4 regions of the Mycoplana sp. BE70 genome follow, and region 3 is predicted to be linked to each of the others. Evidence: predicted binding sites of a transcription regulator. Region 3 holds the regulator's gene; each other region holds the start of a gene.

What was found. The regulator LexA, encoded in region 3, represses DNA repair genes until DNA is damaged. The targets are predictions, from matches to a motif close to TGTTCNNNNTGTGTTCNG.
Region 1: J2Y48_RS09650 (ribonuclease T2 family protein) is a predicted target of LexA. The motif match lies at 2,127-2,144, and genes of this name have one in related genera.
Region 2: J2Y48_RS09335 (UvrD-helicase domain-containing protein) is a predicted target of LexA. The motif match lies at 2,450-2,467, and genes of this name have one in related genera.
Region 4: J2Y48_RS01695 (YifB family Mg chelatase-like AAA ATPase) is a predicted target of LexA. The motif match lies at 1,497-1,514, and genes of this name have one in related genera.

What each region holds. Positions count from the first base shown of each region.
Region 1 is NZ_JAVDTM010000004.1:239,110-247,024, reverse strand. It holds gene J2Y48_RS09660 (DMT family transporter) at 82-1,035, opposite strand; gene J2Y48_RS09655 (alpha/beta hydrolase) at 1,032-1,991, opposite strand; gene J2Y48_RS09650 (ribonuclease T2 family protein) at 2,184-2,918, shown strand; gene ettA (energy-dependent translational throttle protein EttA) at 3,112-4,761, shown strand; gene J2Y48_RS09640 (metalloregulator ArsR/SmtB family transcription factor) at 5,168-6,181, shown strand; gene metF (methylenetetrahydrofolate reductase [NAD(P)H]) at 6,183-7,100, shown strand; gene J2Y48_RS09630 (DMT family transporter) at 7,649-7,915, opposite strand, start outside.
Region 2 is NZ_JAVDTM010000004.1:170,947-178,861, forward strand. It holds gene J2Y48_RS09320 (efflux RND transporter periplasmic adaptor subunit) at 1-830, opposite strand, end outside; gene J2Y48_RS09325 (carboxymuconolactone decarboxylase family protein) at 1,003-1,410, shown strand; gene J2Y48_RS09330 (L,D-transpeptidase) at 1,634-2,347, shown strand; gene J2Y48_RS09335 (UvrD-helicase domain-containing protein) at 2,509-5,115, shown strand; gene J2Y48_RS09340 (hypothetical protein) at 5,261-5,695, shown strand; gene J2Y48_RS09345 (DUF2778 domain-containing protein) at 5,917-6,951, opposite strand; gene J2Y48_RS09350 (DUF1059 domain-containing protein) at 7,515-7,718, opposite strand; gene J2Y48_RS09355 (amidase) at 7,838-7,915, opposite strand, start outside.
Region 3 is NZ_JAVDTM010000009.1:144,605-152,519, reverse strand. It holds gene gltA (citrate synthase) at 1-220, opposite strand, end outside; gene J2Y48_RS17750 (ComEC/Rec2 family competence protein) at 492-3,062, shown strand; gene lexA (transcriptional repressor LexA) at 3,043-3,753, opposite strand; gene J2Y48_RS17740 (YMGG-like glycine zipper-containing protein) at 3,963-4,220, opposite strand; gene J2Y48_RS17735 (AI-2E family transporter) at 4,493-5,530, opposite strand; gene J2Y48_RS17730 (SDR family NAD(P)-dependent oxidoreductase) at 5,661-6,419, opposite strand; gene J2Y48_RS17725 (L,D-transpeptidase) at 6,623-7,207, shown strand; gene J2Y48_RS17720 (ABC transporter) at 7,611-7,739, shown strand; gene J2Y48_RS17715 (hypothetical protein) at 7,899-7,915, shown strand, end outside.
Region 4 is NZ_JAVDTM010000001.1:350,593-358,507, reverse strand. It holds gene gshB (glutathione synthase) at 1-581, shown strand, start outside; partial or broken gene J2Y48_RS01700 (isochorismatase family protein) at 648-1,261, opposite strand; gene J2Y48_RS01695 (YifB family Mg chelatase-like AAA ATPase) at 1,592-3,124, shown strand; gene cysK (cysteine synthase A) at 3,455-4,423, opposite strand; gene J2Y48_RS01685 (LysE family translocator) at 4,562-5,179, opposite strand; gene J2Y48_RS01680 (DNA starvation/stationary phase protection protein) at 5,374-5,892, shown strand; gene J2Y48_RS01675 (DMT family transporter) at 5,951-6,847, opposite strand; gene J2Y48_RS01670 (Lrp/AsnC family transcriptional regulator) at 6,972-7,412, shown strand; gene J2Y48_RS01665 (GNAT family N-acetyltransferase) at 7,438-7,915, opposite strand, start outside.

The DNA of each region.
Region 1 (7,915 bases), on a different contig from region 3:
ATAACAAAAAGGCGCATCGCGAGATAGCATCAACCGGGCATGGGTTGATGCGCGTCCGGACTTAATCGCGTTGCGGTCGGATCAGACGAGCGGCGGCATCGCGGGAATGGTCGGACGCTTTCGCAACTGGTGCTCGCGCCAGATCACATAGAGACCGGAGCCGATGATGATCGAGATGCCACCCCATTTCAGCGGATCGGGCAGGTGGCCGAACACCCACCAGCCGAGAATGGTGGCGGAAACGATCTCCAGATATTGCAGCGGCGCCAGCACCGAGGCCGGGGCGCTGCGATAGGCATAGGCGCCGAAAATGCCGGAGATGGTGGCGGCGATGCCGGCGCAGATGATGAACAGCGTGGAAATGCCGTGCGGCATGACCGGCGTGAACGCGGTCCAGTCAAAATGGTTGCCGACCAGAAGTGCGATCCCGGCAAAGGCCGCGCCCCAGAGGCCGGTATGCAACTGCATCGACCAGGGGTCCTCGCTCTGCGCTGCCAGCCGCGTGATCAGATAGAACACGGCAAGGCCGAACGCGGACACGACCGGCAGCAATGCGAACAGTCCGACCTCCTGCATGCTTGGCTGGATCACGAGCAGGGCGCCGAGGAAGCCCACCGCACAGGCTGTATAACGCCGCCAGCCGATCGTTTCCTTCAGGAAGATCGCCCCGAGGATCGTCAGGATGATCGGCTCGACGAAGAAAATCGCCAGTGCGTCTGCAATCTCCATCACAGCAAGAGCCATGACGAAACTAATCATCACGGTCGCGGCCATCAGGCCGCGAAGCGCATGCAGGGCCGATTTCTTCCAGGTCAGGTCGAGCAGAGTGCCGCGCCAGAGAACGACCGGGAGAAGCGTCAGCGCCTGGAACATAAAGCGGCAAAGGGTGATGACGGCCGCCGGAACCTCCGCCACTGCGAGCTTGGAGAAGAGATCGATGACCGGTGCTATAAGGACCGAAATGACCATCAGGACGAGTCCCAGCCGCACCTCCTGATGGAGCGTGGAGGGAGAAGTCGATGCATGTACGGTCATTTGGATCTACCGGTTCGGCGTTCAGTCTGCGCAATCCTTTGGCACCAGTTGCAAAAATCCGCAATCGGCATTTCTCGCAGGTCCTGCCGTTCCAGCAGCGTTTCATGGCGCAAACCGCGGTGGACGAGGCAGGTCACGTCGGAAAGCCCCGCCGTTGTCAGCCGGTCCCCGAGCCAGGTGACGGCGCGGCCGAAATCGGTCGCCGGGTCTTCGTTGCCACCCACGAGATGGATCGGCAGTCGGCTCGGCAGGCGCGCGATCGCATCCGTCTTCGCGGCCGCAAACGTCATGGCGAATACGTCGAGCCAGAGCGACACGCTGGCGTCGAAACCGCAGAGCGGGTCGGCGATGTACCTGTCGACTTCCGCTGCATCGTGCGAGAGCCAGTCGAAGTCGGTTCGACGTGGTAAAACTTTCTTCGCCCACGCAGCGAAGGTGAGTTTCGGCAAGATCTCGCTCGGCACGTCCGATCCCTTCAGCATCCGCTCGGCCAGCAGAACGGCTTGCGCAGCGCGACCGGCGAAGCCCGGGTTCAGATTGCAATTCCAGACCGCGAGACCGTCGATCCTTTGCGGGTGCGTTTCTGCAAACAGCAGCGCGAAAAGTCCCCCCATCGAATGTCCGAAGAGGATGATCGGCAATCCCGGATGGGCGGCGACGGCCAGCTCGCGTATCGCGGCCATGTCGTCCAGCGCCAAATGTAGTCCGTGTCGATGGGCGAAGCGGCCAATCGGCGCGTCCGGCGCGGTTGTATCACCGTGCCCGCGATGGTCATGGGCATAGACGTGGAAGCCCTCCGCCGCCAGGCGTTCTGCGAAGGCCTGGTAGCGGCGCGAATGCTCGGCAAGCCCATGGCTGATCAGGACCACGCCCTTGTCGTGACCGCGCGATGGTTCGTGGCGATAGGCGAGCCGTGCGCCCGTCGGGCTTTGCAGATGCCGGGATGTGCAGAACATGTCGCTCCGGGACGTCATGGCGAGACTGGTGATGCTGGCATGAAATTGATTTTCCACCGAAATGCAAATTGCGCTTCGTGCGGGTGCAGGGTTGTCAAAATTTTAAGTTGCAATTTTCCCGCAAATGTTGGTTAATGTTTATGGTTTGTTCTTGTTTGCGGAGGTGTCATGACAAGGCCCGGATCCACATGCATGCAAATGACGGCAATGTTCCTCTTTCTGGCGGTGGCGGCACCAGCGGCCGCGGTGACGCTACAGGGCAAGCCCGAGGACGATGGTGGAAAGTCCAAGACCGCTCATGTTCTGGCACTGACCTGGCAGCCGGGTTTCTGCCTGACGAAGCCGAAGGCTGCAGAATGCGCCCTGCCTCCGAAGGGCGCTGAGGAGGCGACACGCCTGTCGCTGCACGGGTTGTGGCGGGTCAAGAAGAGCTACTGCGGTATCGATGCCGACCTGAAAAAGCTCTACCGCTCCAGCAAATGGACGGATCTGCCCAAGTTGGCACTTTCCGAGACTACGGCGATACGGCTTGCCGCTGCCATGCCCGGTGTCGCCTCCGGGCTCGACCGCCATCAGTGGATGATGAACGGCACCTGCCATGCGGCGACGGCGGAGGACTACTATGCGCGATCCTTGGAGTTGCTGGACACCGTCAACGGCTCCGCGGTGGGCGTGTTTTTCCAAACGAAGGCGGGGAAGGCGGTGACGATCGCCGAGCTCGCTGCCGCCTTTGATGCCGCATTCGGCGCCGGAACGGGCGAGCGGGTGCAACTGCGCTGCCGTACGGTCGGCGACGAGAAGATCGTTACCGGGCTGACCATCGGGCTGAATTCGGGCGAGGGGGAACTCGCCGGGCTCATTCGGGGCGCTTCGGCCACCAAGTCCAGATGCGCCGGCGGACTGCTGGTTCGGGCGGGTGGTGACTGATCAGTTGAGCCGGGCGATGAGGGTGCTGCGCCCGGGCGTGTCTGCTTCCTACGCGACAGGGTGACCGTTGCTGCCCGGTCTCTTGGGCTGCAACGAGACAATTCCCGCTGTCTTGGTGTCGCTGCATTGCCGCTGCCGGGGAATTCGCCTACATAGCGGGCAAATTTTTCTTTGAATGCGGAGCAGGCGCGCAATGGCACGACAGTTCATCTATCACATGGCAGGGCTCAACAAGGCCTACGGCAACAAGAAGGTTCTGGAGAACATCCACCTTTCCTTCTACCCGGACGCGAAGATCGGTATTCTCGGCCCGAACGGCGCCGGTAAGTCGACCGTGCTGCGGATCATGGCCGGTCTCGACACGGAATTTACCGGCGAAGCCTGGGTGGCGGAGGGAGCAACCGTCGGCTACCTGCCGCAGGAGCCGCAGCTCGATCCGGCGAAGAACGTGCTGGAGAACGTGATGGAGGGTGTCGCCGGCAAGAAGGCGATCCTCGACCGCTACAACGAGCTGATGATGAACTATTCGGACGAGACGGCCGAAGAGGGCGCCAAGCTCCAGGACATCATCGACAGCCAGAACCTCTGGGACCTCGAAAGCCAGGTCGAGATGGCGATGGACGCGTTGCGCTGCCCGCCGGGCGATGCCGACGTCGCCAATCTGTCCGGCGGTGAGAAGCGCCGCATCGCGCTCTGCAAGCTGCTGCTGTCGCAGCCTGACCTGCTGCTGCTCGACGAGCCGACCAACCATCTCGACGCCGAGACGATCGCGTGGCTGGAAAAGCACCTGCGCGAATATCCCGGTGCCGTGCTGATGATCACCCACGACCGCTACTTCCTCGACAACGTCACCGGCTGGATCCTCGAGCTCGACCGCGGCCGCGGCATCCCCTACGAGGGCAACTACTCGGCCTACCTCCAGGCCAAGGCCAAGCGCATGCAGCAGGAAGGTCGTGAAGAGGCGACGCGCCAGAAGGCGATCTCCCGCGAACAGGAGTGGATCGCTTCCAGCCCCAAGGCCCGACAGGCGAAGTCGAAGGCCCGTATTCGCGCCTACGACGAGCTGGTCAAGGCGGCGGAGGATCGTCGTCCCGGCGACGCGCAGATCGTGATCCCGGTCGGTGAACGTCTCGGCAACGTCGTGATCGAGGCCGAGAACCTGACCAAGTCGTATGGCGACCGCGTGCTGATCGAGAACCTTACCTTCAAGCTGCCGCCCGGCGGGATCGTCGGCGTCATCGGTCCGAACGGTGCCGGCAAGACGACGCTGTTCCGGATGATCACCGGCCAGGAAGCGCCCGATAGCGGCGAGATTCGCGTCGGTGATACGGTAGACCTCGGCTACGTCGACCAGAGCCGTGATGCGCTCGCTGGCGACAAGACCGTCTGGGAAGAAATCTCCGGCGGCAACGACATCATCAAGCTTGGCAAGCACGAGGTGAATTCGCGCGCCTATTGCGGCGCCTTCAACTTCAAGGGCGGCGACCAGCAGCAGAAGGTCGGCACGCTCTCGGGCGGCCAGCGCAACCGCGTCCACCTCGCCAAGATGCTGAAGGCCGGCGGCAACGTCATCCTGCTCGACGAGCCGACCAACGACCTCGACACCGAAACGCTGGCGGCTCTTGAGGACGCACTCGAAAACTTCGCCGGTTGCGCGGTCATCATCAGCCACGACCGCATGTTCCTCGACCGGCTTGCGACGCACATCCTCGCCTTTGAGGGCGACAGCCATGTGGAATGGTTCGAGGGCAACTTCGAGGACTACGAGCAGGACAAGATCCGCCGCCTCGGCCCGGATTCGGTCAACCCGAAGCGCGTCACCTACAAGCGCCTGACCCGCTGAGGAACAAAGGGCAGGCGACGCGGTCCGCCCAGCGGCCGCTTGCTCTGCGGGGATCTCCACCAAGCCGCCACGCTGGACACAGCGTGGCGGCTTGTCATTACGGGCGCGGTTCGATCGGGCCGCCTCGACGCGGTGCACTCCGGCAACTGGCCGACTGATTGTGCGGCACCGACCGGACGTGGCGACGTCGTATTCGGGCGGCCTCCCTTCGGAGATTGCGCGCCCGGCAGGCAAGCAGTCTGTTTGTGTGATCTGGTAGATCTGCGGACGCACACGGCCCGGCTCCCACGTGCCCGGCCGCATCGCCTTACTTCCAGCTTCGAAGCGAGCCCGGAGATTGCGGCTTGCATTTGCGCAACTCATGACATAAACATATCTTTATGTCTTGATTGGATTGAGGGCGGGAATGGTGAAGCTCGGCTTGGACGACACTGTAGAGGTTTTGAAGACGGCGGGCGAGTCGACCCGCCTGCGCCTCCTGGCCCTTCTCTCCCGCGGCGATCTGACGGTCACCGATCTCACCGATATCCTCGGCCAGTCGCAGCCGCGTATCTCGCGGCATCTGAAGCTTCTCGCCGAGGCGGCGCTGATCGAACGATACCAGGAGGGCGCCTGGGCCTATTTCCGGCTCAGGCACGATGGTGCCGCCGTCTCGCTGGCGCGCCTGCTGCTCGACCGGATCGACGGGAGCGACCCGGTCCTGTCCAGGGATGCGGAACGGCTTGCGGTGCTGAAGAAGGCGCGCGCGGAAAAGGCGCAAGCCTATTTCAGCCGGAACGCCGCCGAATGGGACGAACTGCGTCGCCTTCATGTGAGCGATGCGGAGGTCGAGGCAGCGCTCCTCGGACTGATAGGCGAGCAGCCGGTCGATGCGTTTCTCGACCTTGGCACCGGCACCGGCCGTATCCTGCAGTTGTTCGAGGGGCTTTATCGGCGCGGCGTCGGCGTCGATGCCAGCCGCGATATGCTCGCGGTCGCCCGCGCCAATCTGGACCGCGCCGGCATCACCAAGGCCTCGATCCGGCACGGCGACATCTTCAATCTGCCTTTGGAGCGCGACGAGTTCGACGTGGTGACCATTCATCAGGTCCTTCATTTTCTTGACGAGCCCGACGCGGCGATCGCCGAAGCCGCACGCATGCTCCGGCCCGGCGGACGGCTGGTGATCATCGATCTTGCGCCGCACGAAATAGAGCATTTGCGGGACGAGCACGCCCATCTGCGACTGGGGTTTTCCCACCAGATCGTCGAGGACTGGCTAGAGCAGGCGGGCCTGGCACTCGAAAAGACGATCGATCTCACCCCCGCCGAGGGCGGTCCGCAAGCGCTGACGGTCACGATATGGCTGGCGCGCGACCAGCGACCCGCAGAGGGCGCCGATGGCGCCGAACCGCTGATCGCCATTGGCGGGAGGAGTTGACATGACGATTGGCCAAACCGCGCGCCAACGCCACACCCCCACGCTGTCCTTCGAGTTTTTTCCGCCCAGGACCGAAGAGGCCGAACGCCAGATCTGGGAGACGATCGACGCTTTGACCGCTTATGCACCGAGTTTCGTCTCGGTCACCTACGGGGCCGGCGGATCCACGCGCGCGCCGACGCTCGCCACCGTGGCGCGCATCATCAGCGACACGCCGCTTTCGGCGGCGGCGCACCTGACCTGCGTCGGCGCGACGAAGGAGGAGGTGCATTCCGTCATTGACGAGTTCCAGGCGGTTGGCGTCCGCCATTTCGTGGCCTTGCGCGGCGACCCGGCCAGCGGCATCGGTGCCGCCTACCAGCCCCATCCGGGAGGCTATGCCAACGCCGCCGAACTGGCCGCTGGACTGCGCGCGATCGGCGATTTCGAGGTGTCGGTCTCTGCCTATCCGGAAAAACACCCCGAAAGCTTCGACGTGGCGGCTGACATCGATATGCTGAAGCGCAAGGTCGATGCGGGTGCGACCCGGGCACTGACGCAGTTCTTCTTCGACAACATCCACTACGAGCGCTACCTTGAGCGGGTCCGTGCTGCCGGGATTCGCATCCCGATCGTGCCGGGCATCCTGCCCGTCCACAATCTGGCCCAGGTGCAGAAGTTTGCGGGGCTATGCGGCGCAACGGTTCCGCAATGGCTTGCCGATCGTCTCGCTCCGCTGGACGGCCAGCCCGAAGAGCGTGCCAGGGTTGCCGCGGACCTGGCGGCCCGTCAGGTCGAGGGGCTGATCGCGCTCGGCGTCGACGAATTCCATTTCTATACGATGAACCGGTCGACGCTCGTGTCGTCGGTGCTTGACCAGGTCGGGTTCGAACGGCGGGAAAATACGGTGCGAACGTCGGCGGCAGGCGCTGCTGCGTGAGCGGCAGAACGGCGCGGCCGCATTCCGATGCGGCTTCCATGCCCGTGTTGCTCGGCAGGCCACGTAAAAAACGCATGACCTTGCGGGGTCATGCGTTTCGTGAAGTAATCAGGAATAACTTCTCTGCGTTTTTGTCCTTTGGACGACGCTGTCGCTCAGATGAAAATCATGCCGGCGACGAAGAGGAACGCTGCACTGATCATCAGAACATTCAAGGAATGTGTGAGTCCCATGGCTTACCTCCTTGCGTTGCGTGGCCATAATAAGGCGTAAAAATCCCGCTTGAAAAGTTGTTTATGTGTTGCGCTGCGGCATCATAGCGCTCGCCACAATTTCTCCACAGGCCTAAATGGTTGTTCTTTCATCTGAATTTCCGATTACGGAAAGTTCACAAAAGTTTCGCGAACGTTAACGTGCGTGAGGTGTTTTCAGGCCGCTTTGGGCGAATCGTCCGGCACAATGATGCTTTCCATCCAGCGATGCTGCGCGAGAAGGAGCTTATCTTGCGCTCCACGCCATGCGTCACATTCGAGTTTTGGCGATATGCGCTAAACGCGCGAAGGGCGGAGGTGCTTCAAGACCCGGCCGTCGAGGATGACGAGACCCAAAAGCACCAGAACGATGCCGGTCGCGCCCGAGGGCGACAGTTGTTCGCCGAGAAAGAGCATTCCGGCGACGATTGCGCTCGGCGGAACGAGCAGGGTGACGAGCGATGTATTGGTGGCACCGGCGGCCGCCATGATCCTGAAAAAGAGAATGTAGGCATAGGCGGTGGAAACGAGCGCCAGGGCCAGGACACACAGCACGACGTTCAT
Region 2 (7,915 bases), on a different contig from region 3:
GCCTGGTCGATCCGATTGTCGACAGCCTCGACGGAACCGGTGAAGATCTCGCCCGGCCGCGCAATCGCCGTCGCCGACACCGGGCCGCCCACCCGGATCTTCGTCACGAAACGCTCGGGCACCCAGAAGTCGACAAGAATCTCGGAGCGGTCATCGATGCGCGCGATTTCGCTCGAGGTGGTGACATAGTCGCCCGGATTGACCGAAATGATGCCGACAATACCGGCATAGGGCGCGTTGATGTCGCGGCGGCGCAAGTCGAGCTCGGCCCTTTGCAATGCAAGTTCCGCTGCCTTCAACTCATCGCGTGCGTCCTGGATCGCAACATCCGTGACGGCTGCGGCCGCCTTGAGGTTTTCGTAGCGCTTCAGCTTGTCCGTCGCCCGGTCGAGGGTCAGGCGGGCCTGGTCTGCGGCGATCTTTTGCTCGTCGTTGTCCAGTTGGGCGATCAACGCGCCCTGCGTGACGCGGTCGCCGGACTTCACGACGACCTGCGTCAGGTTGCCGCTCGAATAGGGGGTGACGACCACGGTCCGGATCGCTTCGCCGTCGCCGATGGCGCTGAGCCGGTCGTTGACGAGTGTTAGTTGCACGGGTTTCGTCACCACCAGGGTCGGTCCACCGAAACCGCCGCGCTGGCCATTGCCCTGCCCGCCTTTGCCCCCCTTGTCGCCATTGACGGCGCTGCTCGGCGCCACAAGCGCGACCAGACTTTCCGGCAGGCCGGCCGCCTTCAGCGTGTCGCCTGCTCCGGGCGCGAGCCGCCCCCAGATGAGCAGGCCCGCTCCGACCACGGCAAGGCTGACAAGAACTTGTTTCCAAAGGCGCATTGAATTCTCCGGGCAAGGGTCGACGCTCCGCGTCGGCGCGGTTGCCGTATAGGGCAAGTATCGTGTCTTGCCCATGAACCGGCAATGAAAGAATGCGATCATTACGGAATTGTAAGATTTGCGCGAAGGTTCGATTGCAACCACTATAGATCGCAGTGCAAGGAGCCTCGCCATGAGCACCATCAAGCCCGCCGCCGACCTTGAGGCCGATCCGCGCGTCAAGGCCGTCTTCGACGACATCCGCACCACGCGCAAATCCGACTTCATCAACAATATGTGGCTCTACCTCGCCTTCGACCCTGCCCTGCTGGAAAACACCTGGCGCGAGGTCAAGGCAATCATGGCAACACCTTCGACGCTCGATCCACTCGTCAAGGAAATGCTCTACATCGCCGTGTCGGCCACCAACGGCTGCAATTACTGCGTCCACTCGCATACGGCAGCGGCAAAGGCGAAAGGCATGAGCCCCGAGCAACACGCCGAGTTGATGGGGATCATCGCGCTCGCTGCCAAAACGAACCAGCTCGCAACCGCGCTGCAGGTCCCGGTCGATCCGGCATTCGACGCCGACCGCAGCTGACTCGGCGGCACCACAACCAAGGCAGCCCGGGCGATCCCTGTCCGTGCCGCGCTGCCCCTGGCCGCTGGCCCTTTTCGCCCGCCTCCGCGGCATTTCAGACACAATCCCTGGCCCATCATTCCCATGACAAAGATGTGATCGCCCTCCAGCCTTGTCATGCCGTCGGGAACATGGGTAGGCATCGGCCTGCACACACCTCCACCCCGGAAAGAAACTCCCCTAAATGTCGGCTGCATCTCTCACGTCACGGAGAACGTTCATTTTGACTGCCGCTGCCGCGGCGCTGGCGGGCTGTACCACCACAACGCCGAGCGGCAAGGACGCGCCCATCCCACAAACGCTCCGGCGCCCGATCGAACCGGCGACGACCGCTGAACTGGATGCCATGTACGGCGCGGTCGAGGATGGCGGTCACTCGATTCTGGCCGTTCCGTACCAGCAGATCGATCCCAAGTTCTACAGGCAACGCGTTGAAAACCCGACCGGAGAGCCGGCCGGAACCGTCGTCGTCGATACGCCGTCGCGCTTCCTCTACGTCGTCGAGCCGGGCGGCACGGCGATGCGCTACGGCGTCGGGATTGGCCGCGATGGCTTTTCCTGGCAGGGCGAAGGCATCATCCACTGGCGTCAGCACTGGCCCCGCTGGAAGCCGCCGAACGAAATGATCGCGCGCCAGCCGGAGCTCGAAAAATATTCCATCGCCAACGGCGGCATGGAGCCCGGCGTGAAGAACCCGCTCGGGGCGCGCGCCCTCTATATCTTCCAGAATGGCCGGGACACCCTCTATCGGCTGCATGGAACCCGGGAATGGAAATCGATCGGCAAGGCCGTCTCGGCCGGCTGCGTTCGTCTGATGAACCAGGACGTGATCGACCTTTACAAGCGTGTGCCGTATCACGCCCGGATCGTCGTTCACCAGGAACCGCTTCAGGCCTGAATGCGCCTTACCGGTGCCGGCAATTATAGTTGTCCGGCACCGGGAGTGGAGCGGCTGACGGGTGCATGGCTATCCACACCTTCGTTCTTGCGATCGAAAGACCGGAATAAAAGAAGAACACAAAACTGGCCTTTCGCCCCCGAATCACTACATTGGGCCGCATGATGAGCGGTTACGACGACATTCCCTTCTTCGACGACGAGGATCCGGCGCTGAAGAAGGCCCCTGCCCCTGGCCAGAAATCCGGTCACGCGCCGACCGGCGGCATTGCCGCGCGCGCCATGGCTGCCCGCGACGCGCACCGTGCGCCCGACTATCTCGCCGGTCTCAACCCCGAGCAACGCGAGGCGGTCGAGACGCTGGACGGCCCGGTGCTGGTGCTCGCCGGCGCCGGCACCGGCAAAACGCGCGTGCTGACGACCCGCATCGCCCATATCCTCGCCACCGGCCGCGCCTTTCCCTCGCAGATTCTCGCCGTGACTTTCACCAACAAGGCCGCCCGCGAAATGAAGGAGCGCATCGGCCTGCTCGTCGGCGGCGCCGTCGAGGGCATGCCCTGGCTCGGCACCTTCCACTCGATCGGCGTCAAGCTCTTGCGCCGCCATGCCGAACTGGCCGGGCTGCGATCCGATTTCACCATTCTCGACACCGACGACGTCGTGCGGCTGATCAAGCAGTTGATCCAGGCGGAGGGCCTGGACGACAAGCGCTGGCCGGCCAAGCAGTTCGCCGGCATGATCGACACCTGGAAGAACAAGGGCCTCGATCCGGCGCAGATCCCCGAAGGCGACGCGCGCGCCTTTGCCAACGGCAAGGGCCGCGAACTCTACGCGGCCTACCAGACCCGGCTGAAGACGCTGAACGCCTGCGACTTCGGCGACCTGCTGCTGCACCCGATCCGCATCTTCCGCGCCAATCCGGATATCCTGCGCGAGTATCACCAGAAGTTCCGCTACATCCTCGTCGACGAGTACCAGGACACCAACACCGCCCAGTACATGTGGCTGCGGCTTTTGGCGCAGCGGTCGCCGGCATCAAGCGCGGCACGGGGTCCGTCCGAAGGACGGCAAGGCCAAGTGGCCGTCGCGCCCGATGGCGCGCCCCCGCGGAGCGAGCCGCGCAGCGGCGACAGCGCGAGCGCAAAAGAAAAGCAGCAAATAAATATTTGCTGCGTCGGCGACGACGACCAGTCGATCTACGGCTGGCGCGGCGCCGAGGTCGACAACATCCTGCGCTTCGACAAGGATTTTCCGGGCGCCAAGGTCATCAAGCTGGAGCGCAACTATCGCTCCACCGCCCATATCCTCGGCGCCGCCGGGCACCTGATCGCCCACAACGAGGGCCGGCTCGGCAAGACGCTGTTCACCGACCGCGTTGATCCGGAGGACGGCAAGGTCATCGTGCATGCCGCCTGGGATTCCGAAGAGGAAGCCCGCGCCGTCGGCGAAACGATCGAGACGCTGCAGCGCCCGGACCGCAACGGCAAGCGCCACAACCTCAACGACATGGCGATCCTGGTGCGCGCCTCCTTCCAGATGCGCGAGTTCGAAGACCGCTTCGTCACGCTTGGCCTGAACTACCGCGTCATCGGCGGCCCGCGCTTCTACGAGCGGTTGGAAATCCGCGATGCCATGGCTTATTTCCGCCTCGTCTGCCAGCCGGCCGACGACCTCGCCTTCGAGCGCATCGTCAACACGCCGAAGCGCGGCCTCGGTGACACGACCATCCGCAACCTGCACGACTATGCCCGCGCCCGCGACATTCCGATGCTGGCGGCGGCAAGCGACATCATCGAGACCGACGAGCTGAAGCCGAAGGCGCGCAAGGCGCTGTTCGACGTCGTCACCGATTTCAAGCGCTGGCAGGCGCTGCTGGAGACCATGCCGCACACCGAACTCGCCGAGCAGATCCTCGACGAGAGCGGCTACACGGCGATGTGGCAGAACGACAAGTCGGCCGAGGCGCCGGGGCGGCTGGAGAACCTGAAGGAGTTGATCCGCTCGATGGAGCAGTTCGAGAGCCTGCGCGGCTTCCTCGAACACGTCGCGCTCGTCATGGATGCCGAGCAGAACGAGGACCTCGACGCCGTGTCGATCATGACGCTGCACTCCGCCAAGGGGCTCGAGTTCGAAACGGTCTTCCTGCCCGGCTGGGAGGAAGGGTTGTTTCCGCACCAGCGCGCCCTCGACGAAGGCGGCCGTGCGGGCCTTGAGGAGGAGCGCCGCCTCGCCTATGTCGGCATCACCCGCGCCAAGCGCAACTGCCACATCTGGTTCGTCTCCAACCGCCGCATCCATGGCCTTTGGCAGTCGACCATCCCCTCGCGCTTCCTCGACGAACTCCCCGAGGCGCATGTCGAAGTGGCCGAATCCGACCAGTCTTACGGCGGCTACGGGCGCGGCGGCGGCTATGGCCAATCGCGCTTCGACAAGCAGGAGCCGTTCCAGAACAGCTACTCCACCCCCGGCTGGCGCCGCGCGCAGCAGAACAAGACCGACGCCACCCGCGACAACTGGGGCAACCGCTCCGGCCATGCGGTCGAGCGCATCGGTTACGGCGAAAGCGGACCGCGCGCCCGCACCATCGAAGGCGAACTCGTCGCCAAGTCGACCACGACCGAGCCGTCGCGCTTCTCGGTCGGCGACCGCGTCTTCCACCTGAAGTTCGGCAACGGCAACGTCGCCGCCGTCGAGGGCAACAAGCTGACGATCGATTTCGACCGCGCCGGCCAAAAGAGGGTGCTGGACGGCTTCGTGGAGCGGGCGTAAACGGCGTCCCCGCCGCAGGGCGAGCATTCTTTTTTGCCCGCCTTCGATCGTGATTGGACATCTGTTCGCAGTGGAGTCACCCTTCACCTAGGGGCTGCATGAGCATTGGGGGGCGGAGCATCCATCCTCTGAATGGGAGTCCAAGATGAAGCATCAAACAGTGGAACAACTGCGGCTTGTTGCAGAAGTCGAGACCTATCCGGCTCAGACAATGACCCGCAAGGAGCGGCTGGAACGCTGGGCGGAACTCCTCGAGAAAAATCCGCACTGGCACCTGTCGACCCTGCGCCAGACCGAGCATCAGTCACCGAGTGTCCGCGCGAACATGCGCGGCGATGGTTCGCCGATTTCCGTCGCCTACGCCGATCCCGTCCTGCGTGCAGCCGGGCTGGCAGACGATACCTATGGCGAAGCACGGCGTTTCTTCGACCTCTCGGACGACGAGTTGCACGAGGTCATCTGCTATTGCCATTATGGATCGGCTGTAAGCGCAGCAACGGCAGCGGCACAGATTCGGGTAGTCCTTGCACCCAAGTCGCCCGGCTTCTTCGCCACGCTGCGTCGGTTGTTCATGGCCTAGCGCCCGGCCTCGGAGACCGGAAGCGATCTTCGGACACAGGATTGCATGCGGGCACGAAGCGCGAAAGCGGTTTTCGTGCGCGGCGCTGAGGCTGCGGGCGCGGATGTTGTCAGCGTCGCCGGATGTGTGAACGCGGCGTGATCAAGTGTGCGCGCTGCCGACGACTTGGAGCCGCCGGTCACAGTTTGACCGGCGGAGTTTCTGTGTGGTCGTGCTCCTGTTCACCCCTGCCTGCCAAACAGTGAGGCAAACTGGCTCTTGCCGGCATTCATGCTCGGCACGACGACAAGCGTGTCGATCTCGCCACGCTTATAGGCCGCCAGGAAGCGGGGATAGTTCTTGAACGCGACGCAACCGTGCGAATTGCCATTCCTGCCAAGCAGGTAGGAGTGCGTGAGCAGACCGGTGCGTCCATGCGGATGGACACCGTCGACCGGCGTCATGCGCAACGCCTGCACGCCATGAAAGAGCTTCTCGCGCATCGTCAGCTTGAAGGTGCCTGGAGGTGTCGATCCGCGCATCTTCATGTGCACGTATTTCGGATTGTCGCGCATCTGGCCGATTCCGGAATGCGCCTCGAGCCGCTCCCCGTTCGGAAGATGAACGACACCGGCTGCAATGTCGTAATAGGCGGTGCGCCCACGGGCGCGGCTGCGCGAACCGAACAAGCTCGGCCGCACCTTTTCGCGCACCTCGTCGTCGGTGTCGACCTGCGCCGGGCTGGCATAAGCGAGTTCTTTCACGGATGGCTTGACCTCGCGCCGGTCCGGCTTGTCTTCCGTGGCCTTCGCAAGCACCTGCGGACGCCCTTCGGGCAGCGGGATTGTGTCCGGGAGTGGATGCGCCTCCTCGCTCATCACGAGACCGAAGGGCTTTGCCAGCACCGCGTCACGCGTCGAGCCAGGATCGACGAGGGCCGTCACGAGCGAGCCCTGAATCTGGGCGCGCGCTTCGGCGACAACGCCGTTCTGGACCTGCGAGGCGGCAGCGACGGTCAACTCGTTCAGCTTTTGCGCCGTTTCCATCGCCAGCCTCATCGTCGCCATCGCGTTCTTCTTGCGTTGATGCGATTTGATCGCTTCGGCGGTGAGGCCGGCCGGCCAAAGCTGCTCTGCCGGCGTTTTGGAAAGCCGTTCGAACTTCCGGACCCGGATGTTCCGCTGGACCGGCACCTCATGTTCCAGGGCTGGAAGATCGAGGGAAACCTGCAGGCGGTTCTCCTTTTCGATCGAAGCAGCCGGCGTCACCGCCTGCACCGTAGCCAAAGCACCGATAACCCAGGACGACGTTGCGACGCCAAAGCAAACGACAACCGCTCCGAATAAAAGGCCACGTGATTTCTTGAGGAACCGGAAAGACCCGCGACGGGGCTGGAACTCACTGCTCGCAACGATGACAGACGCCATGATACTCGTTACCCAAGGTACTGGTGACTCGATCCGGCGCCAATCAAACGGATTGTCGTCGGGACCGGTATTTGGCGTCGACACGCCCGGAAACTGAGCGCCCCGTGCCATGCGGACCGGTCGAAACAATGACGGAAATGGTGTCAAACTATGGTAAGCAATTCCTTTACGGGGATTGACAAAAAGCGCGGACTACCCGTGTAAGAGCGACTCGCTCGGCCAAAAAATCACGTCTTTTCAAGGGCTTATGCGACGAGATTCAAATTTTGCGGGAATCTGTCGATTTGCCGTTTCGGTCGCTAGTGATGTATGGATTTTTTCGCGCGTTAACCATCTGAACGGTCAACGTCAAACCCGCGCCGAACATGCCGAAACGCCGGCGCTAGATGGGCGCATTCACGCCAACTGGACCTTCAGGCCACTTTCAGCGGCGGCATGCCGTCATGGACGGCCTTGCGGATTTCCGCGCGGAACGCGGGCGTATCATGCTCGCCGTGAACGGTGACCGCATGCTGCACGGCCGCGTTGATCAGTTCGTCTTCGCTGTCGGCCGATATCGCGATCGTGCACTTCATGTCACTCGGAAACTCCCGGCAGTCGATGTACTTCCGGCCCATCGAAACCTCCCGACAATGTATGGTCGCCAGCGGCGCGCCACAACCATGGTCCGCGCGCCGGCTACCGAAAGGATACGTCGCACGGAAGAAATCGACAAATCACAAACGGTCGCCTTCCCTCAAGCGATTGACGGCAATCTCCGCAGCCAGTCCACCTGCGCCTCGTAGGCTGCAGCCATCTGCAGCACCAGTTTGTC
Region 3 (7,915 bases):
TCGGATAGCCGCGATGCAGGAGAACGCCTTCGTCACCGTCGATGTAGGTGATTCTGGACTCGCACGAGGCCGTCGAGGTGAAGCCCGGGTCATAGGTGAAAGTGCCGGTCTGCTTGTAGAGCGTGCCGATGTCGATCACCGACGGACCGATTGATCCGGATCGCAATGGCAACTCCACCTTCTTGTCACTGACAGTGACTTCCGCGCTCTTTCCCGTCATGAGGATCTCCATCTGCTGGTGTGGCACAGGCAGTGCCGATCGTGGGCGTGCCGCTTTGCTAGCCCAAATTGCCTCACGTGCCAAGCAAGACGAAGGCTGCATTTGTGCAATGCAAAAACAAACATTCCGGCATCGCAATATCTACTCTTCCTCGCCAGTTGCAAGCAACTTATGGGCGAGATTCGAGAATTGTGGAGGGGGCATTCTTTCTCGGAGATCAAGCGCATTGGCGCCGAATTGGCAATTGCAAATCAAAATCTGAAGTTGCATTATGCTGCTGGTTGTGGCTGGGGCGGAGGCCATGGGGGAGGGAAACGCTACCAAAGTCGCAGTCCCGGCCGCCAGCGCGGTCCGGACCCCGCAGGACCGGCAGACGGCGAGCCAGCCGGTCGTAATCGCGAGCGGCCGAACGGTCGTGCTTGCGGGGCGGCGGGGTGGTGCAAAGCGCTGGTTTGCTGGCGCCCTGTCGTCGGGGTTGGCAGCCTGGAAGCGGGAGCGAGACCATGGCAGCGTCTTTCTGTTCGTTCCCGTATTCATCGGCACAGGGGCATGGTCCTGGTACGCGCTCGCCCGCGATCCGCCGCTGGTGCCGCTGCTGATCGTACTGCTTGGATTCGGGCTGATCGCGGTGTTCCTGCGGCATCGCCAGACCCTCCTGTCCTTTGTCACGCGCGCGGCATTCCTGCTGCTGCTCGGAATGGCGCTGTCCGCGATCGAAAGCTGGCGGCTTTCCACCGTCATGCTCGATCAACCGGTGACGACGACGATTACAGGAAGGGTGCTGTCTCGCGAAGCCGATGACCGCGGCCGCCTGCGGTACCGGGTGGCGCTGCTGTCGACCGACGGCCCGACATTGCGGCGTCCGCCCAACCACGTCAGTCTCCTTGCGCGCAGTCCCCATCCGCCGCTGCCGATCGGCAGCGGGATCGTCGGACGCGCGCGCCTGAATCCGCCGTCCGGACCGGCGTTGCCGGGTCTCAACGACTTTGCCTTCGACGCCTATTTCGCCGGAACCGGGGCTATCGGATACTTTTACGGCAAACCGGCGGCGACGGAGTTGAACCTGCCGGCGCGAATTGAAACCGCATACGGTGCAGCAAGCCGAATGGTGGCCGAATGGCGGAGTGCCATCACGCAACACATTCGCGGCCGCATCGGCGGCGATGCCGGCGCAATTTCGGCCGCCTTGATCACGGCCGAACAGCGCGGCATCAGCCCGAAAACGGTGGAGGCCTTGCGACAATCGGGCCTCGCGCACGTTCTGGCGATTTCAGGGCTCAACATGGCACTTGCGGCGGGCACCTTTCTGGTCGGCGCCCGACTGCTGCTGGCGCTGGTTCCGGGCGCAGCCGAACAGTTCCCGATCAAAAAAATCGCAGCCATCGGCGGGTTGATCACGGTCACCCTTTATATCCTGATCTCCGGCGGGGCGGTGTCGGCGATTCGCTCGTGGCTGATGATCGTCGTCATGCTGTTCGCTGTCCTGTTCGACCGCACCGCCATCAGCCTGCGCAATGTCGCGCTCTCGGCACTGATCATTCTGGCGGTGACGCCTTCCGCGGTCACTGGTCCCGGCTTCCAGATGTCCTATGCGGCAACCCTCGGTCTGGTTGCGGGCTATGCTGCCTGGCGTGATTGGTCCGTACGGCGCTCCAGGTGGATCGGTGATCGGTCACGGATCCTTTCGGTTGCATCTGCGTTTGCCGGTGGGATTCTGCTGTCGTCCCTGATCGGCGGGGTCGCAACGCTCGTCTACTCCATCGGACATTTTCATCGCATCCCGGCCTATGGCCTTGCCGGAAACCTTCTTGCGATGCCGATCATTTCGTTCATCGTCATGCCGATGGCCGTCATCGCCATGCTGCTCATGCCGCTCGGACTGGACGGCATTCCGCTGGCGATCATGGGACGGGGCGTCGACTGGATCATCGCCATGGCCAATTGGGTTGCCGGCTGGGGCGGAGAGGTGGTCACCGGCAGATTGCCCCCCGCTGGCATTCGCGCTCATTGCTGCAGGTGGCGGGTTCATCTGCCTGCTTCGCACCCGTCTCGCGCTCATCGGCCTTCTACCACTCGTCTTCGGTGTGGCCATTGTGGCCGTCCGTCCATCGGATGCGCCGCCCGAGCTTCTCGTATCGGAGGACGGCCGGCTGGTGGCGCTCGTCACGCGGGGGAGGCCGCCACGAATCGGTCGAAACCGCCCGATTTCATCTACGATCAATGGCGTCGCGCCCTTCGCATCGAAAGCCATCGTTCGCCATTGTACCTGACCGATGAAGATGCCGCGCAACGGGCGCCCGCGGTCGGAGGTGCCGCGGGTATCGATCGCGCGCAGGACTCTGCGGACCGAGCAGCACCAGTAGCGAGCCTGGATGCGCGACAGCGCAGGAGCGCGGAACGGGAGCTTGACCCTGCTGCGATGGCGCGTGCGCGCGATGACATGCGTACAGCGTTCGCCACAGCCGCCAACGAAAAGCGATTCGTCTGCCGCCGCAGGGCGTGGTGCGCCGGTGCTGCGCCGGCCGGTTGGCGTGTCCTCGCGGTCGAGGACCCGGCCTTTCTCGGAACGGCCTGCGACAGTGCCGATCTCGTGGTCGTGCCACGAGACCTTCGAATGGAAACCTGCCGTTCCGGGGCCCAACTCGTTTCGGCGCGCAGCCTGCGCCGCACCGGCGCCCTTGAAATAACGCCGCAGACATTCGATCCGACTGGCCGCGCAAGTTACAGCGTCCGCAACGCGGTCACGACACTTCACCGCCCCTGGAGCCGGCACCGCCTGTACGACTGGCGGACAAACACATATCTCGACCTAGAAGACGCGGTCAGTGATAACGGCGGATGAGGCCGACCAGTTTGCCTTGAATCTTCACTCGGTCGGGGCCGAAGATGCGGGTCTCGTAGGCGGGATTGGCGGCTTCCAAGGCGATGGAGGCGCCCTTGCGGCGGAAGCGCTTCAGCGTCGCCTCCTCGTCGTCGACGAGAGCCACGACGATCTCTCCCGGGTTGGCGGAGTTGGTGTTGCGGATGATGACGGTATCTCCGTCGAGGATCCCGGCCTCGATCATCGAGTCGCCCTTGACTTCAAGCGCATAATGCTCGCCAGCGCCGAGCATCTCCATGGGAACCGCGATGTCATGGGTGTTGTTCTGGATAGCCGAGATCGGCACGCCGGCGGCGATGCGCCCCATGACCGGAACCGAAGCCGACCCGTCCGCGGCCGCGGGCTTGGCCGGGGAGGGCGCCGTCGCCGGCTTGCCAAGGCTTCCTTCGATGACGGACGGGGAAAAGCCGCGCCGCGCCTTCAGGCTCGGCGAATAGGCCTCGGGCAGCTTGATCACCTCGAGCGCGCGTGCCCGATTGGGCAGCCGGCGGATAAAGCCGCGCTCCTCGAGGGCTGTGATCAACCGGTGAATGCCCGACTTCGAGGCGAGATCGAGCGCATCCTTCATCTCGTCGAATGACGGCGGAATGCCGGTCTCCTTCATCCGCTCGTGGATGAACAGGAGCAGTTCCTGTTGTTTGCGGGTCAGCATGGCTCGTCACCCAGAATCGTGAAACAAATCCAGAACAGACACTATCTGTTCCATATGTGTTCCGCAAGGGGGCAAATTTCAATCAAGGGTGCAGGCGCTCGTTCGAGATTTCCAACCGTGATCCCGGCGGGAACTTCCATTATTCGGGAAAAGACCTCGTGAAGGACAAGGTCTTTTCCAGTTCAACAGCGACAGGGCCGGTGAGGCTGTTATGGGCACGCGGCGACGTAGCGGCGGCCGTAACGGTCGCGGTAGTAGCAACGACCAGGCTGTCCGGCCACATGGCCGATGACGGCGCCGGAAACACCGCCGATGGCGGCTCCGACGGCGGCGCCGCGGACGTCATTGGTGATGGCGCCGCCGATCACGGCGCCGGTGGCTGCGCCGATGCCGGCGCCCCTCTCGGTTGGCGTGCAGCCGACCGCTGCGAGCCCGGCCAGAACGAGCACTAGGGAAATCTTGGTCATGTCCATTCCTTCCTCTCTCGTTGATTTTCTTGCCTGTCGTAGTCTTGTCCATCCGAACGAACGGTCAAGTGTAATCCGGTTTTTCGGCCAGGTACAACCGCTCGTGGCGCGGCGGCCCAGGCAGGCTATTGGTGCTGTCTCTTCTCAACCGGCGGCCGGCAAGTACGGGGCAAAAAGCCCGCTTTTCCGATTTTGTGCTGACACTACGATTGTTGATCGGCGTTATAGTTCCCGCGGTGAGCTAGTATCCGCTGCCATTCCGGTCAGGCGGCTCAAGTCCTGTCGCGGCGGTCCAAAGCGGCAACAGCTTCATCATTCACGGTACTGGACAGGAGCACGGCGATCCAGCGGGTCGCCGGCACCTGTGCTGCGTATTCGATGAGGCAAATCAGGATGGGAACGCCAATGAAGGCACCCGGAAGACCCCACATGAAACTCCAAAAGAACACGGAGAAAATCACGGCGAACGGTGAAATCGCGAGCGAAGCACCGGTCAGCCGTGGCTCCAGGTAGCTGCCGATGACAAATTGGATAAGGTTCAGTCCGACGAAGACGAACACTGCGGATTGCCACGAATCGAACTGGGCAATCGCAAACATGGTGGGGAAGACCGTCGCCACGAATGGCCCGAGGAAAGGAATGTAATTGAGGGCGAACGCGATCGCTCCCCAGGCCGCAGCCAACTCAAGACCAACGAACCGGGCGAATATCCAAACGACCAACCCCGTCAGGATACTGGCAAACGTACGCACGGCCATGAAGCGTCGAAGCTTGGCACCGATCCTTCTGTTCGCCGCCAGAATCCGCGCACCGTGCGGTTGGACGCTCGGCAACAGCAGGCGTCGCTTGACGTCCTCCACTTCCAGAAGGCCGAGCATGACGGATATGAAGATCACCAGCGTGAAACCGGCGAAACTGTTCATGCGTCCGGCGACCCCTTGCAGCAATCCGACGAGCGCGCCGACGTTGAACCGCTCTGCCAACGGGCCGGCGACCGCCACACCATGCTCTTCCAGCCATTGGGCCCAATCAAGGTAGATCGTCTGAAAACGGCCGGCGTTGAGGAACAGCCAATGCCCGAGGACACCCAGCCCCCAGGCAATCGATGACCCCACGGAGACCACTGCGATGATCGTCACGGTCAGCGCTATGAGCAGCGCAAGCAGCCGCGGCATCACCGTCTGGAGGGCGGCCTGGACCGGCCATATCAACGCGATGACCAGCATGGAAAACGCGAACGGAACGAAGACCGATTGTGCGGCGTGCAGCAGCGCAAGAACGAGTATGCCGGCGGTTATCAGTCCGGTCATTTGTCCTTGTTCCGCTTTAACCATCCACAGTTCCCGATCTTGGTCGGCAAGACTTTACGCGGGGTCCGATGCGGACCGCAAGACCTCGTTCAGTACCCCCCTCGATCTGCCAGGTCAGCCGGCCGACACGCTAGTGTGCGCTATAGGCACCGTCCACGAGATGATAGCTGCCCGTGATGAAGCTCGCCTCGTCCGAAAGCAGGAAGCAGACCAGTGCGGCGACTTCCTCCGGGCGCCCTCGTCGCCCCATCGGCTGCAGCGACTCCATCCGACGGCTGCTCGCCAGTTGCGGGTGCCCCGTCAGGAGCGGGGTTTCGATCCAGCCGGGACCGACGGCGTTGATGCGGATACCGAACTTGGCATACTCGATTGCCGCGACCTTGGTCAGTCCCGTTACGCCGTGCTTTGCCGCGGTATAGGCAACCGTAAATGGCAGCCCGACGCAACCGAGCACGGAGGAGACATTGACAATCGCGCCGCCACCGGATGCCATCATGGCGGAAATCTGATGCTTCATGCCGTAGAAGACACCGTTCAGGTTGACGTCCATCACCTTCTGCCAGCCGTCTATGGGATAGTCCCCACTGGGGAGCCGCGGCCCGTGGATGCCGGCATTGTTAACCGCCAGATGCAAGCCGCCGCATCTTTCCACCGTCGTTTCGACCAGCCTCCTGACCGCTTCTGCGTCGGTGACGTCCACCGCGAACGCATGGGCCTTGTCTCCGTGCGCACCACGAATCTCGGCGGCAATGCCCTCTGCGGCGTCACGGTCGACGTCAGCAAGGACAACCTCGGCGCCGTCGGCGGCCAGGCGCCGCGATATGGCGGCGCCTATTCCCGAGCCACCGCCCGTCACGATCGCGACTTTTCCGTCGAAGGCAAACGCCATCGCATTTCATCCCTGTTGACTGCCACGGCCAGTCGAACAGAGGCCGCCCTTCGACGCAAGGGGATTCGTCGGAAGCGGAGTCGACATGGTTAGTCGGCACATTTTTTCTTCCGGCTTCAATCAAAGGGAGAGACTTGGCCGGAGCGCGCCGCAATGGTATGCCTAAAAAAGGCAGGGGTTCGTCTGATCGCTAGCAGGTGCAAATGGACAGGAACTTCATGACGCGTCGGGGATTCGTGTTCCTGGGGCTGGGTTTGCTGGCTTCTGGATGCAGTTCGACCTTCGGGTCGGCGGGATATCCCTCCATGTCGACCTATCGCGTAGCCTCCCAATACCGGCGTCGTCAGGTCGCGTATGATGGAAACGAGGCGCCTGGCACAATTGTCGTCAACACCTACGAACGGTACCTTTATCTCGTCGAGGGCGGTGGCCGTGCGATCCGCTACGGCGTTGCCGTCGGCGAAGAGGGCCTGACGTTCAGGGGGGAGGCGACCGTGGGTCGCAAGGCGGAATGGCCATCCTGGAGGCCGACGGACGACATGATTCGGCGCAAACCGCGGCTGGCGCAGTATGCGGGCGGCGTGGAAGGCGGACCGCACAACCCCCTTGGAGCGGCCGCGCTCTATCTCTACCAGGGCAAACAGGACACCATGTACCGGCTGCATGGAACAAATGAGCCGTGGTCGATCGGACATGCGGTCTCGAACGGATGCGTGCGCCTGACGAATGAGGATATCGTCGATCTCTACAGCCGCGCGCCCGTGGGAACGCGAGTGAAGGTCATTTGACAATACATCCGGAAGGAATAGGCCCAGGTCCATGTGCTTCCTGTGTTTCAGGCCATAAAGTCCAAGCCTTCCACCAGTTTTGCGCCACGGTTATTCCGACTTGGCGCTGTCATGCAGGCACTTATGGGGCCCCTTGTTGATGGGGCGCACGGTCTACTGAACAATCGGAAGCGACGGTCCTTTCGCCAAGAGCCGCCGCAGGAAGCGGAATCGCAGCCTGCAAGAGCGCGCAGGTTAGTCATTGATCACGGCTTGAAACAATTCGTTGATAAATCTGATCTTGCCAGCTCTTTGCCGTGATTAACTTTGTGTCCATTACGCACTATGCCTTTGTTGCTTTTGAGGTTATTAGTAGTAGCGTTGCCTTCTAAAACCTATTCCGTTCCAAGGAAAGGACATGTTGATGAGCAGACTTCTAATCGTGACAGTAGCAGTACTTTCCGTTGTCAGTCTCAGTGCCTGCGGCACAGTCGGCAAAGGCAAGGGCAAAGCCCCGCCACCGGTCGAACAGCCGGCACCCGTATATAAGTGACAACCAGCCTTGGATCGGGGAAGTGCCTGGCGGCACTTCCCCTTTCTGTGCGCTCTCTCCGGCAAAGACGCTAACGGCTGTTGCCGATAGCAGGCGAGGGTGCTTTCCGGCCAAATTTAGGCTACCCTGACCGTGGCACCGGTAAATGGAGCGTGTTCTATGACGCTGGGAAAGAG
Region 4 (7,915 bases), on a different contig from region 3:
ATTCGCCGGAGAAGATCTTCGTCACCGAATTCGCCGACCTGATGCCGGCAACGCTGATCACCCGCGACCCGGCCGAGATCCGCCGCTTCCGCGAGGAGATGGGCGACATCATCCTCAAGCCTCTCTATGGCAATGGCGGCGCCGGCGTCTTCCACTCGACCCGCGACGACCGCAATCTCTCCTCGCTGCTCGAAATGTTCGGGCAGATGTTCCGCGAGCCCTTCATCGCCCAGGCCTATCTGCCGGACGTGCGCAAGGGCGACAAGCGCATCCTGCTCGTCGACGGCGAGCCGGTCGGCGCGATCAACCGCGTGCCCGCCGAGCACGATGCCCGCTCGAACATGCATGCCGGCGGCCGCCCCGAGGCGACCGAGCTGACCGCCCGCGAGATCGAGATCTGCAAGCGGATCGGCCCGTCGCTGCGCGAACGCGGCTTCCTGTTCGTCGGCATCGACGTCATCGGCGACTACATGACCGAGATCAACGTCACCTCGCCGACCGGCATCCGCGAGGTGCGGAAATTCGGCGGCGCCGACGTCTCGAGCCTCCTGTGGGATGCGATTGAACGCAAACGCGCCTGAGCGACTTGCGCCGGCGTCTGATCGAAGAGGCGCCGGCACCACTATCCATCCGCTCTCCGCGATCCCCTATTCGCTTCGGTCGTAGGAGAACTGGATCCCCGCCGTGCCGCCCGTTTCGATGAACAGGTTCATGAAGGCGGGCACTGTTTCCTTGCGCGACCAGTCGCGTTGCAATTCACAGAAGAGTTGCGGCACGCTGATCATCTTGCCGCCCGCCTGCTCTATGCGGTGCAGGCCCGCCTCGTGCGCGGCGACGACATAGACCTCATAGCCCGCCTCCAGCGCGTCGATGGCCGGAAACGTGAGGCACGCCTCGGTCCACAGTGCCGTCATGATCAGTTTCTTTCGACCGGTTTCCTCGACCGCGCGCCGGAATTCCACGTCTTCCCAGGAGATGATCGTCGTGCGATCGTAGGTCGGGTATCGTTCCAACGCCTTGCGCACTTGCGGAATTGGCGGCTTGTTCAGGCCGGTTTTGACATTGACCGTCGAGTGCACGATCGGCAGCCCGTACACGACAGCCGCCTTGGCAGCGCCGACGACGTTGTTGACCAGAAGTTGACGGTCCATTGAGGCGATGGAGTTCACCTGGACCGGCTGGTAATCGATAAGATGAAGGCTGAATTCTTTGGTGTCAGAAGGTGATCGGTGCTCGGATCGCGGATAGGTTCACTGACCATGACTTCCTCCCTTGGGTATGCGGTGGATGTCTGTTGGATACGCGGGGGCTTGACTTGGAGCATTCCGCCACGGGCGATGGCCGTATAGCTCTTGGATATTACGCTGCCTTCTTGTTCTCGAATGCATTGCTCCGGTCGCATTTCGCCCGCGGACTTGAATAGGCGGTCGCGTTTGTTCTCATGCGTGCGGTGTTTGCAACCGGGCGCAACCGGTTTGCACGGCCTGGCTGAAAATTGTTCCGTAAATGTTCTTGTTCCATTCCATTTTCTATGACAGATTGTGATGACGTCGGGTGAGGCGATCGGCGGCAGACTGTTTGGGGGACGGTCATGGTGGCACGGGTCAGTACGGTGGCGTTTCAGGGCATTGACGGCGTTCCCGTCGAGGTCCAGGTGATGGTGGCGCCCGGCAGGGTCGGCATGCAGATCGTCGGGCTCCCTGACAAGGCCGTCGCCGAGAGCCGGGAACGAGTCCAGGCCGCGCTGCACGCATCGGGTCTCGCCTTGCCCGCCAAGCGGGTCACCGTCAACCTGGCGCCGGCAGACCTGCCCAAGGAGGGAAGCCATTTCGATCTTCCGATCGCGCTCGGCCTGATGGCGGCGCTCGGCGCCATTCCGGCCGACGCTCTGGAAGGTTACGTCGTCATCGGCGAACTCAACCTCGACGGTACGATCGCGGCAATCGCCGGCGCTCTGCCGGCGGCCATCGGCGCCAATGCGCTCGGCAAAGGCCTGATTTGTCCAGCCGACAGCGGTGCCGAGGCGGCCTGGGCCGGCGCGGAGATCGACATTCTGGCGCCCCGCAGCCTGATTGCGCTCGCCAATCATTTTCGCGGCACCCAGGTGCTCAGCCGGCCTGAGCCCGCCATTCGCGCCGCACCCGCCAACCTGCCGGATCTTGCCGACATCAAGGGACAGGAGAGCGCGAAGCGCGCGTTGGAGGTGGCTGCGGCCGGTGGACACAACCTCCTGATGGTCGGGCCGCCCGGCTCCGGCAAGTCGATGCTGGCCGCCCGCCTGCCGTCGATCCTGCCGCCGCTCGCACCGGCCGAACTGCTCGAAGTCTCGATGATCCATTCGATCGCAGGCCAACTCGCTGGCGGCAAGCTGTCCGATCGCCGCCCCTATCGGGCGCCGCATCATTCGGCGACGATGGCCGCACTTGTCGGCGGCGGCTTGCGCGCCCGGCCCGGAGAGGCGTCACTCGCCCACCACGGCGTTCTCTTCCTCGACGAGTTCCCGGAGTTCTCGCCGCAGGTGCTTGATGCGCTGCGTCAGCCGCTCGAAACCGGCGAATGCGTGATTGCCCGTGCCAATCATCGCGTCAGCTATCCGGCGGCGATCCAGCTAGTCGCGGCCATGAACCCCTGCCGGTGTGGCATGGCGGGTGAGCCGGGTCAGGTCTGCGCGCGCGGGCCGCGCTGCATGGCGGATTACCAGGGTCGCATCTCCGGTCCGCTGATGGACCGCATCGATATCCGCATCGACGTGCCGGCCGTATCGGCGAGCGATCTCATCCGCCCGATGCAGGCAGAATCGAGCGCGACGGTGGCGGCTCGCGTCGCGCGTGCCCGCGAGGTCCAGCGCGATCGTTTCGTGGCCCTTGGCAGCGCGGAGGTTTCCATCAATGCGCGTGCTTCGACCGCGCTGATCGAGCGCATCGCGGAGCCGGACCCCGGCGGCCTGCAGCTCTTGCGGGATGCTGCGGAGAAGATGCGGTTTTCTGCCCGCGGCTACCATCGCGTGCTCAAGGTCGCCCGCACCCTGGCCGACCTCGACGGAAAGGATAGTGTCGGCCGCATCCATCTTGCCGAGGCGATCTCCTATCGTATCGCCGGCGAACGGCTGACGGCCGCCGCCTGAGGCCAGTTTTGACGCCGGGACGCGGCCGTCGCAGGCGGGTCACGACAGGCTAGGCCCGCAGCCACGACGGGGCTGGTATGAAGGCAGACTTGCGCGCGTTCTCGGAAGGCATTGTCCGGACGGATTGTGTTGCCGGCTTGAGAGCACCTTCGGGAACCGCGCCGCTTTCAGGCAACGATTGGCACACAATGCCCGACACACAGTAATCAGCACACAACGGTCGCGCCGACCGCAATGACAATGGCGGTACGTGCATGGCTGCGACCGCGCAATGGCCAGCAGGGCACACCGACGGTGTGCCCTGCAATCGTTCGTCGCTTGCTGAAGCGATCAGCCGCCAAGGCCCTCGAACAAAGCGGTCGAGAGATAGCGCTCGGCAAAGGAGGGAATGATGACGACGATGGTCTTGCCTTCGTTCTCCGGCCGTTTGCCGACCTTGATGGCGGCGGCGAGTGCTGCACCGGCGGAGATGCCGACCGGCACGCCCTCGAGCCTTGCCACCAGGCGGGCGTTCTCGAACGCCTCGTCGTTGGCCACGGTGACGACTTCGTCATAGATCTTGGTGTCCAGTATCGCCGGTGCAAAGCCTGCACCAATCCCCTGGATCTTGTGCGGGCCGGGATTTCCGCCGGACAGAACGGGGCTGTCCGCAGGCTCGACGGCCACCACCTTGACGCTCGGCTTCTTCGCCTTCAGCACCTGTCCGGCGCCGGTGATCGTGCCGCCTGTGCCGATGCCGGAGACGAGAATGTCGACCTGACCCTCGGTGTCGTTCCAGATTTCTTCCGCTGTCGTCTTGCGGTGAATCTCCGGATTGGCCGGGTTCTCGAACTGGTGGGGGATGATCGCGTCGGGAACCGTCGCCGCCAGTTCCTCGGCCTTGGCGATCGCGCCCTTCATGCCTTTCGACCCTTCCGTCAGCACGAGCTCCGCGCCGAGCAGCGCCACCATCTTGCGCCGCTCCACCGACATGGTTTCCGGCATGGTCAGGATCAGCCGGTAGCCCTTGGCCGCTGCGGCGAAGGCGAGGGCGATGCCGGTGTTGCCGGAGGTCGGCTCGATCAGCGTCGATTTTCCGGGGGTGATCTTACCCTGCGCCTCGAGCGCTTCGATCATCGCCACCCCGATACGGTCCTTGACCGAAGCGATCGGGTTGAAGAATTCGAGCTTTGCCAGAAGGTTCGCCTTCACGCCCTTTTCCTTGGCCAGCTTGTCGAGCCGCACGATCGGAGTGTCGCCGATCGTCTCGATGATCGAGGCGTAGACGCGGCCACGGCCGGGTTTGCGGGGTTCAGACATATTCGGCTCCCTTTCAATCTTCGAATGTTGTGCGGAGAATAGGTTCTAAGACGTGCGGAAGCCAGTGCCGCATCATCCACGGATTGTCCGCGAATTGAAAAAATCGCATTCCAATGCGGTTGAAGACGGATCTTTATTTCACGCTGCGCGGGTTGCGATGTAGGCTGCGGTGCTTGCCAGTATGCCTGCCGCCACGCGGTTGAGGCTCCGAAGGGCGCTCGGCCGCTTCAGAAGCGTCCGGGCGCGCGATGCCAGCGCCATGTAGGGAATGAGCACCACCAGGAGCACGATGAAGGTCGCGCCGAGCAGCAAGCCGTAGTCTTCGAGACCGATCGCGCCGAGGTCGATCAGCGTTGGCACCAGCGCCACGTAGAAGAGCATCGTCTTGGGATTGCCGGCCGTTACAAGCAGTCCGGACAAAAACGACATGGCCATGCTGGAGGAGCGGCGGGCCTCGATCTCCTGCGGCACCAGGCCCGTGGTCCAAAGCTTCCAGGCGATGTAGCAGAGATAAAGCGCGCCGGCGATCTTGATCGCCATGAAGGCCGTTGTGAAGGTCTGGGCAATGAAGGCCAGGCCAAGGATGACGGCCGTCAGGTAGATCATGTCGCCGAGGATCAGGCCGAGTCCCATGAAGAAGGTTTCGCGGAAGCCGGAGCCGAGCGCACGCGCGACGATGGCGGTGATGCCCGGACCCGGGATCACCGCAGCGATGAAGAGCGCGCCGCTGTAGGCAAGCAAGGCTGCAAGTGTCATGAGATACCTCGCTTTCGCGCGATCTCTACGCCTGTACGAACGCGCATTCAAGCCGGTCGCCGAGACGCGCGGTTGACGATCGGGCGCGCCGCTCTAGCTTCTCCATCGCCACCGCAAGCACGGCTTTGCCGGGATAGGCAGAGCTTCGTCGCGCCGATCGACGTCTTTTACCCGTCCTCAAAAGGAGGAACCGCATGTCGCCGACCTCAGCCGAAAAACGCAGGCTCGCGCCCCTGAAGACGCCTTCGGGCCTCGCTTCGAACGCGATCACCGACATTTCGCACGCGCTGACGGCGCTTCTCGCCGATATATTCGCGCTTTACCTTAAGACCAAGAATTTCCACTGGCACGTGTCTGGTCCGCATTTTCGCGACTATCACCTGCTGCTGGACGAACAGGCCGAGCAAATCTTCGCGACGACCGATGACATCGCCGAGCGTGCCCGCAAGATCGGCGGCACGACGCTGCGCTCGATCGGTCACGCCGCGCGCCTCCAGCGGATCCCGGACAACGATGCCGACTACGTCACCCCGGAAGACATGCTGGCCGAACTTCTGGAGGACAACAAGCACCTCGTTTCGCTTTTGCGCGAGACGCATGGTCTGTGCGACGAGCACGGCGACGTTGCGACCGCGAGCCTGCTCGAGAACTGGATCGATGAGGCCGAGCGCCGCACCTGGTTCCTGTTCGAAACGACGCGGCAGGCCAAGTAGCACGACCGTTCGTGGGTCAATGCAAGGTGCGCCGTAGGCAGGCGCAGCCGCTCTCCACCTAACTGGCGTTCCGCCGCAGCACGCGCGCCGGCGACCAGCCGAGATTCATGCCCATCGCCGCAATCAGGATCACGGCCGCGCCGGCAACCTGCATCGGCTGCAGGGCATGGCCGAAGGCCACGCGGTCGACGAGGATCGCTGCCACGGGGTAGATGAAGGAAAGTGCGCCGGTCAGATGAGTCGGCAGCTTCTGGATCGCCCCGTAGAGCAGCACATACATCAGTCCCGTGTGGACGATGCCGAGCGTTGCAAGGCTCGACCAGGCGGCAGGGGACGACGGCAGCGCCGAAAAATCGGCAGACGGCAACAGCATCACGACGCCGGTGGCGACCTGGATCAGGGCGATCAGGTGTGGCGGCGTGCCCTTCAGCCCCTTGGCGGCGATGGCGGCCAGCGCGTAGAAGAAGGCGGCACCGAGCGAATACGCGATCCCCAGAGCGTAGTCGGCGCCGACGAAATCGCCAGCCGGCTTGGCCTGGACGATGGCCACCATTCCGGCAAAGGACAACGCCAGCCAGGACAGTTTGGCCGCCGTGATCTGCTCCCTGAAGAACGGCGCGCCGAGCGCCAGCAGCATGAACGGCTGGGTATTGTAGACGGTGGTGGCAATCGAGATCGAAGCCAGCGGATAGGCGGCGAACAGCAGCAGCCAGTTAGCGACGATCGCGACGCCGCCAAGGACGGCAAGGGCAAACCGTCGCCGCGTGAGCAGACCGGGGCGCAACAACCCGAGGACCCCGCAAATGGCAGCAAGGGCGACCGTGCCGATCGCGCAGCGCCAGAACACCACGTTCAGCGTCGGCTGGCCGGAGACCAGCACGAACCAGCCGATCGTTCCGGAAATCAGCATGGCCGCGGTCATTTCGACCGAGCCGGTGCGAATTGTCTTGTCCATGGGGCCGTGTCTCCTTCAATGTGATGTGCGAAGAATAGGAGTCGCGGTATCAGATCTCCATGGAGTTTATTAGGGTATATGCTATCATCGCTTCATAATCTTAGGCGTTTTGAGCGGATTTATGATTATGGATGATACAGACAGGCGAATTCTGTTGCTTCTGGCGGAGAACGCCCGGTTGTCGTTGAAGGAGTTGGCCGCAGCGACGGAGCTGTCGTCCCCGAGTGTGGCCGAGCGGCTGCGCAAGCTGGAGGATCGCGGGGTCATCGACGCCTTCACCATCGACGTCAATCCACAGCATTTCGGCTATTCGCTGCAGGCGATCGTGCGGGTACGCCCGCTGCCCGGCCAGTTGCATATCGTCGAGCGCCTGATCCAGGAGATGCCGCAATGCGTCGAGTGCGATAAGGTCACCGGCGACGACTGTTTCATTGTCCGGCTCTACCTGCGCTCGATGGAGGAGCTCGACACGTTGCTCGACGGCATCGCCGAACGGGCGCAGACGAACACTTCGCTGGTGAAGGCCACGCCCGTCAGGCGGCGGCTGCCGGGACTGTTGCCGTAGCCACGGCCTCGGGGGGCCGTGGCGATCAGAACTCGGCCATTGGCGATAGCCGGCCGGGTCCTGATGGCATGGGTCCGGCCTTGCTGCGGAGCATGAACCGCAGTTCACCCTCTTCGGCCACCGCCTCGCCCTGCCAGTCGAGCCTGTCGGGCGGAAACGCCACGTCGACCTTTGCCGGTCGGATGCCGAGCGCCTGCAGGATCGCCGTCAGTGCAGGGAGCTGCGCGGCGACGACGTCGAGCAGTTCGAAGGTGCCATCTTCCCGATCGCGCCAGGCGACGATCGCATGTTGCTCCGGCAAGTGGCTTAGCTTTAGTCCGTCGAGCATCGCGGCGTTCAGCAGGAACATGGTGGACTGCTGCGTGACGGCAAAGCGCTGTGAAACCGCTACGCGATCCGCCAGAAGACGCCGAGCCAGCGCGAGGTCATCCGCATGGCCGAGGTTGATCGTCCGCGCCGATGGCGGTTCGTCTGGAATTTGCGGTGCCGGGCCGAAAAAGCGG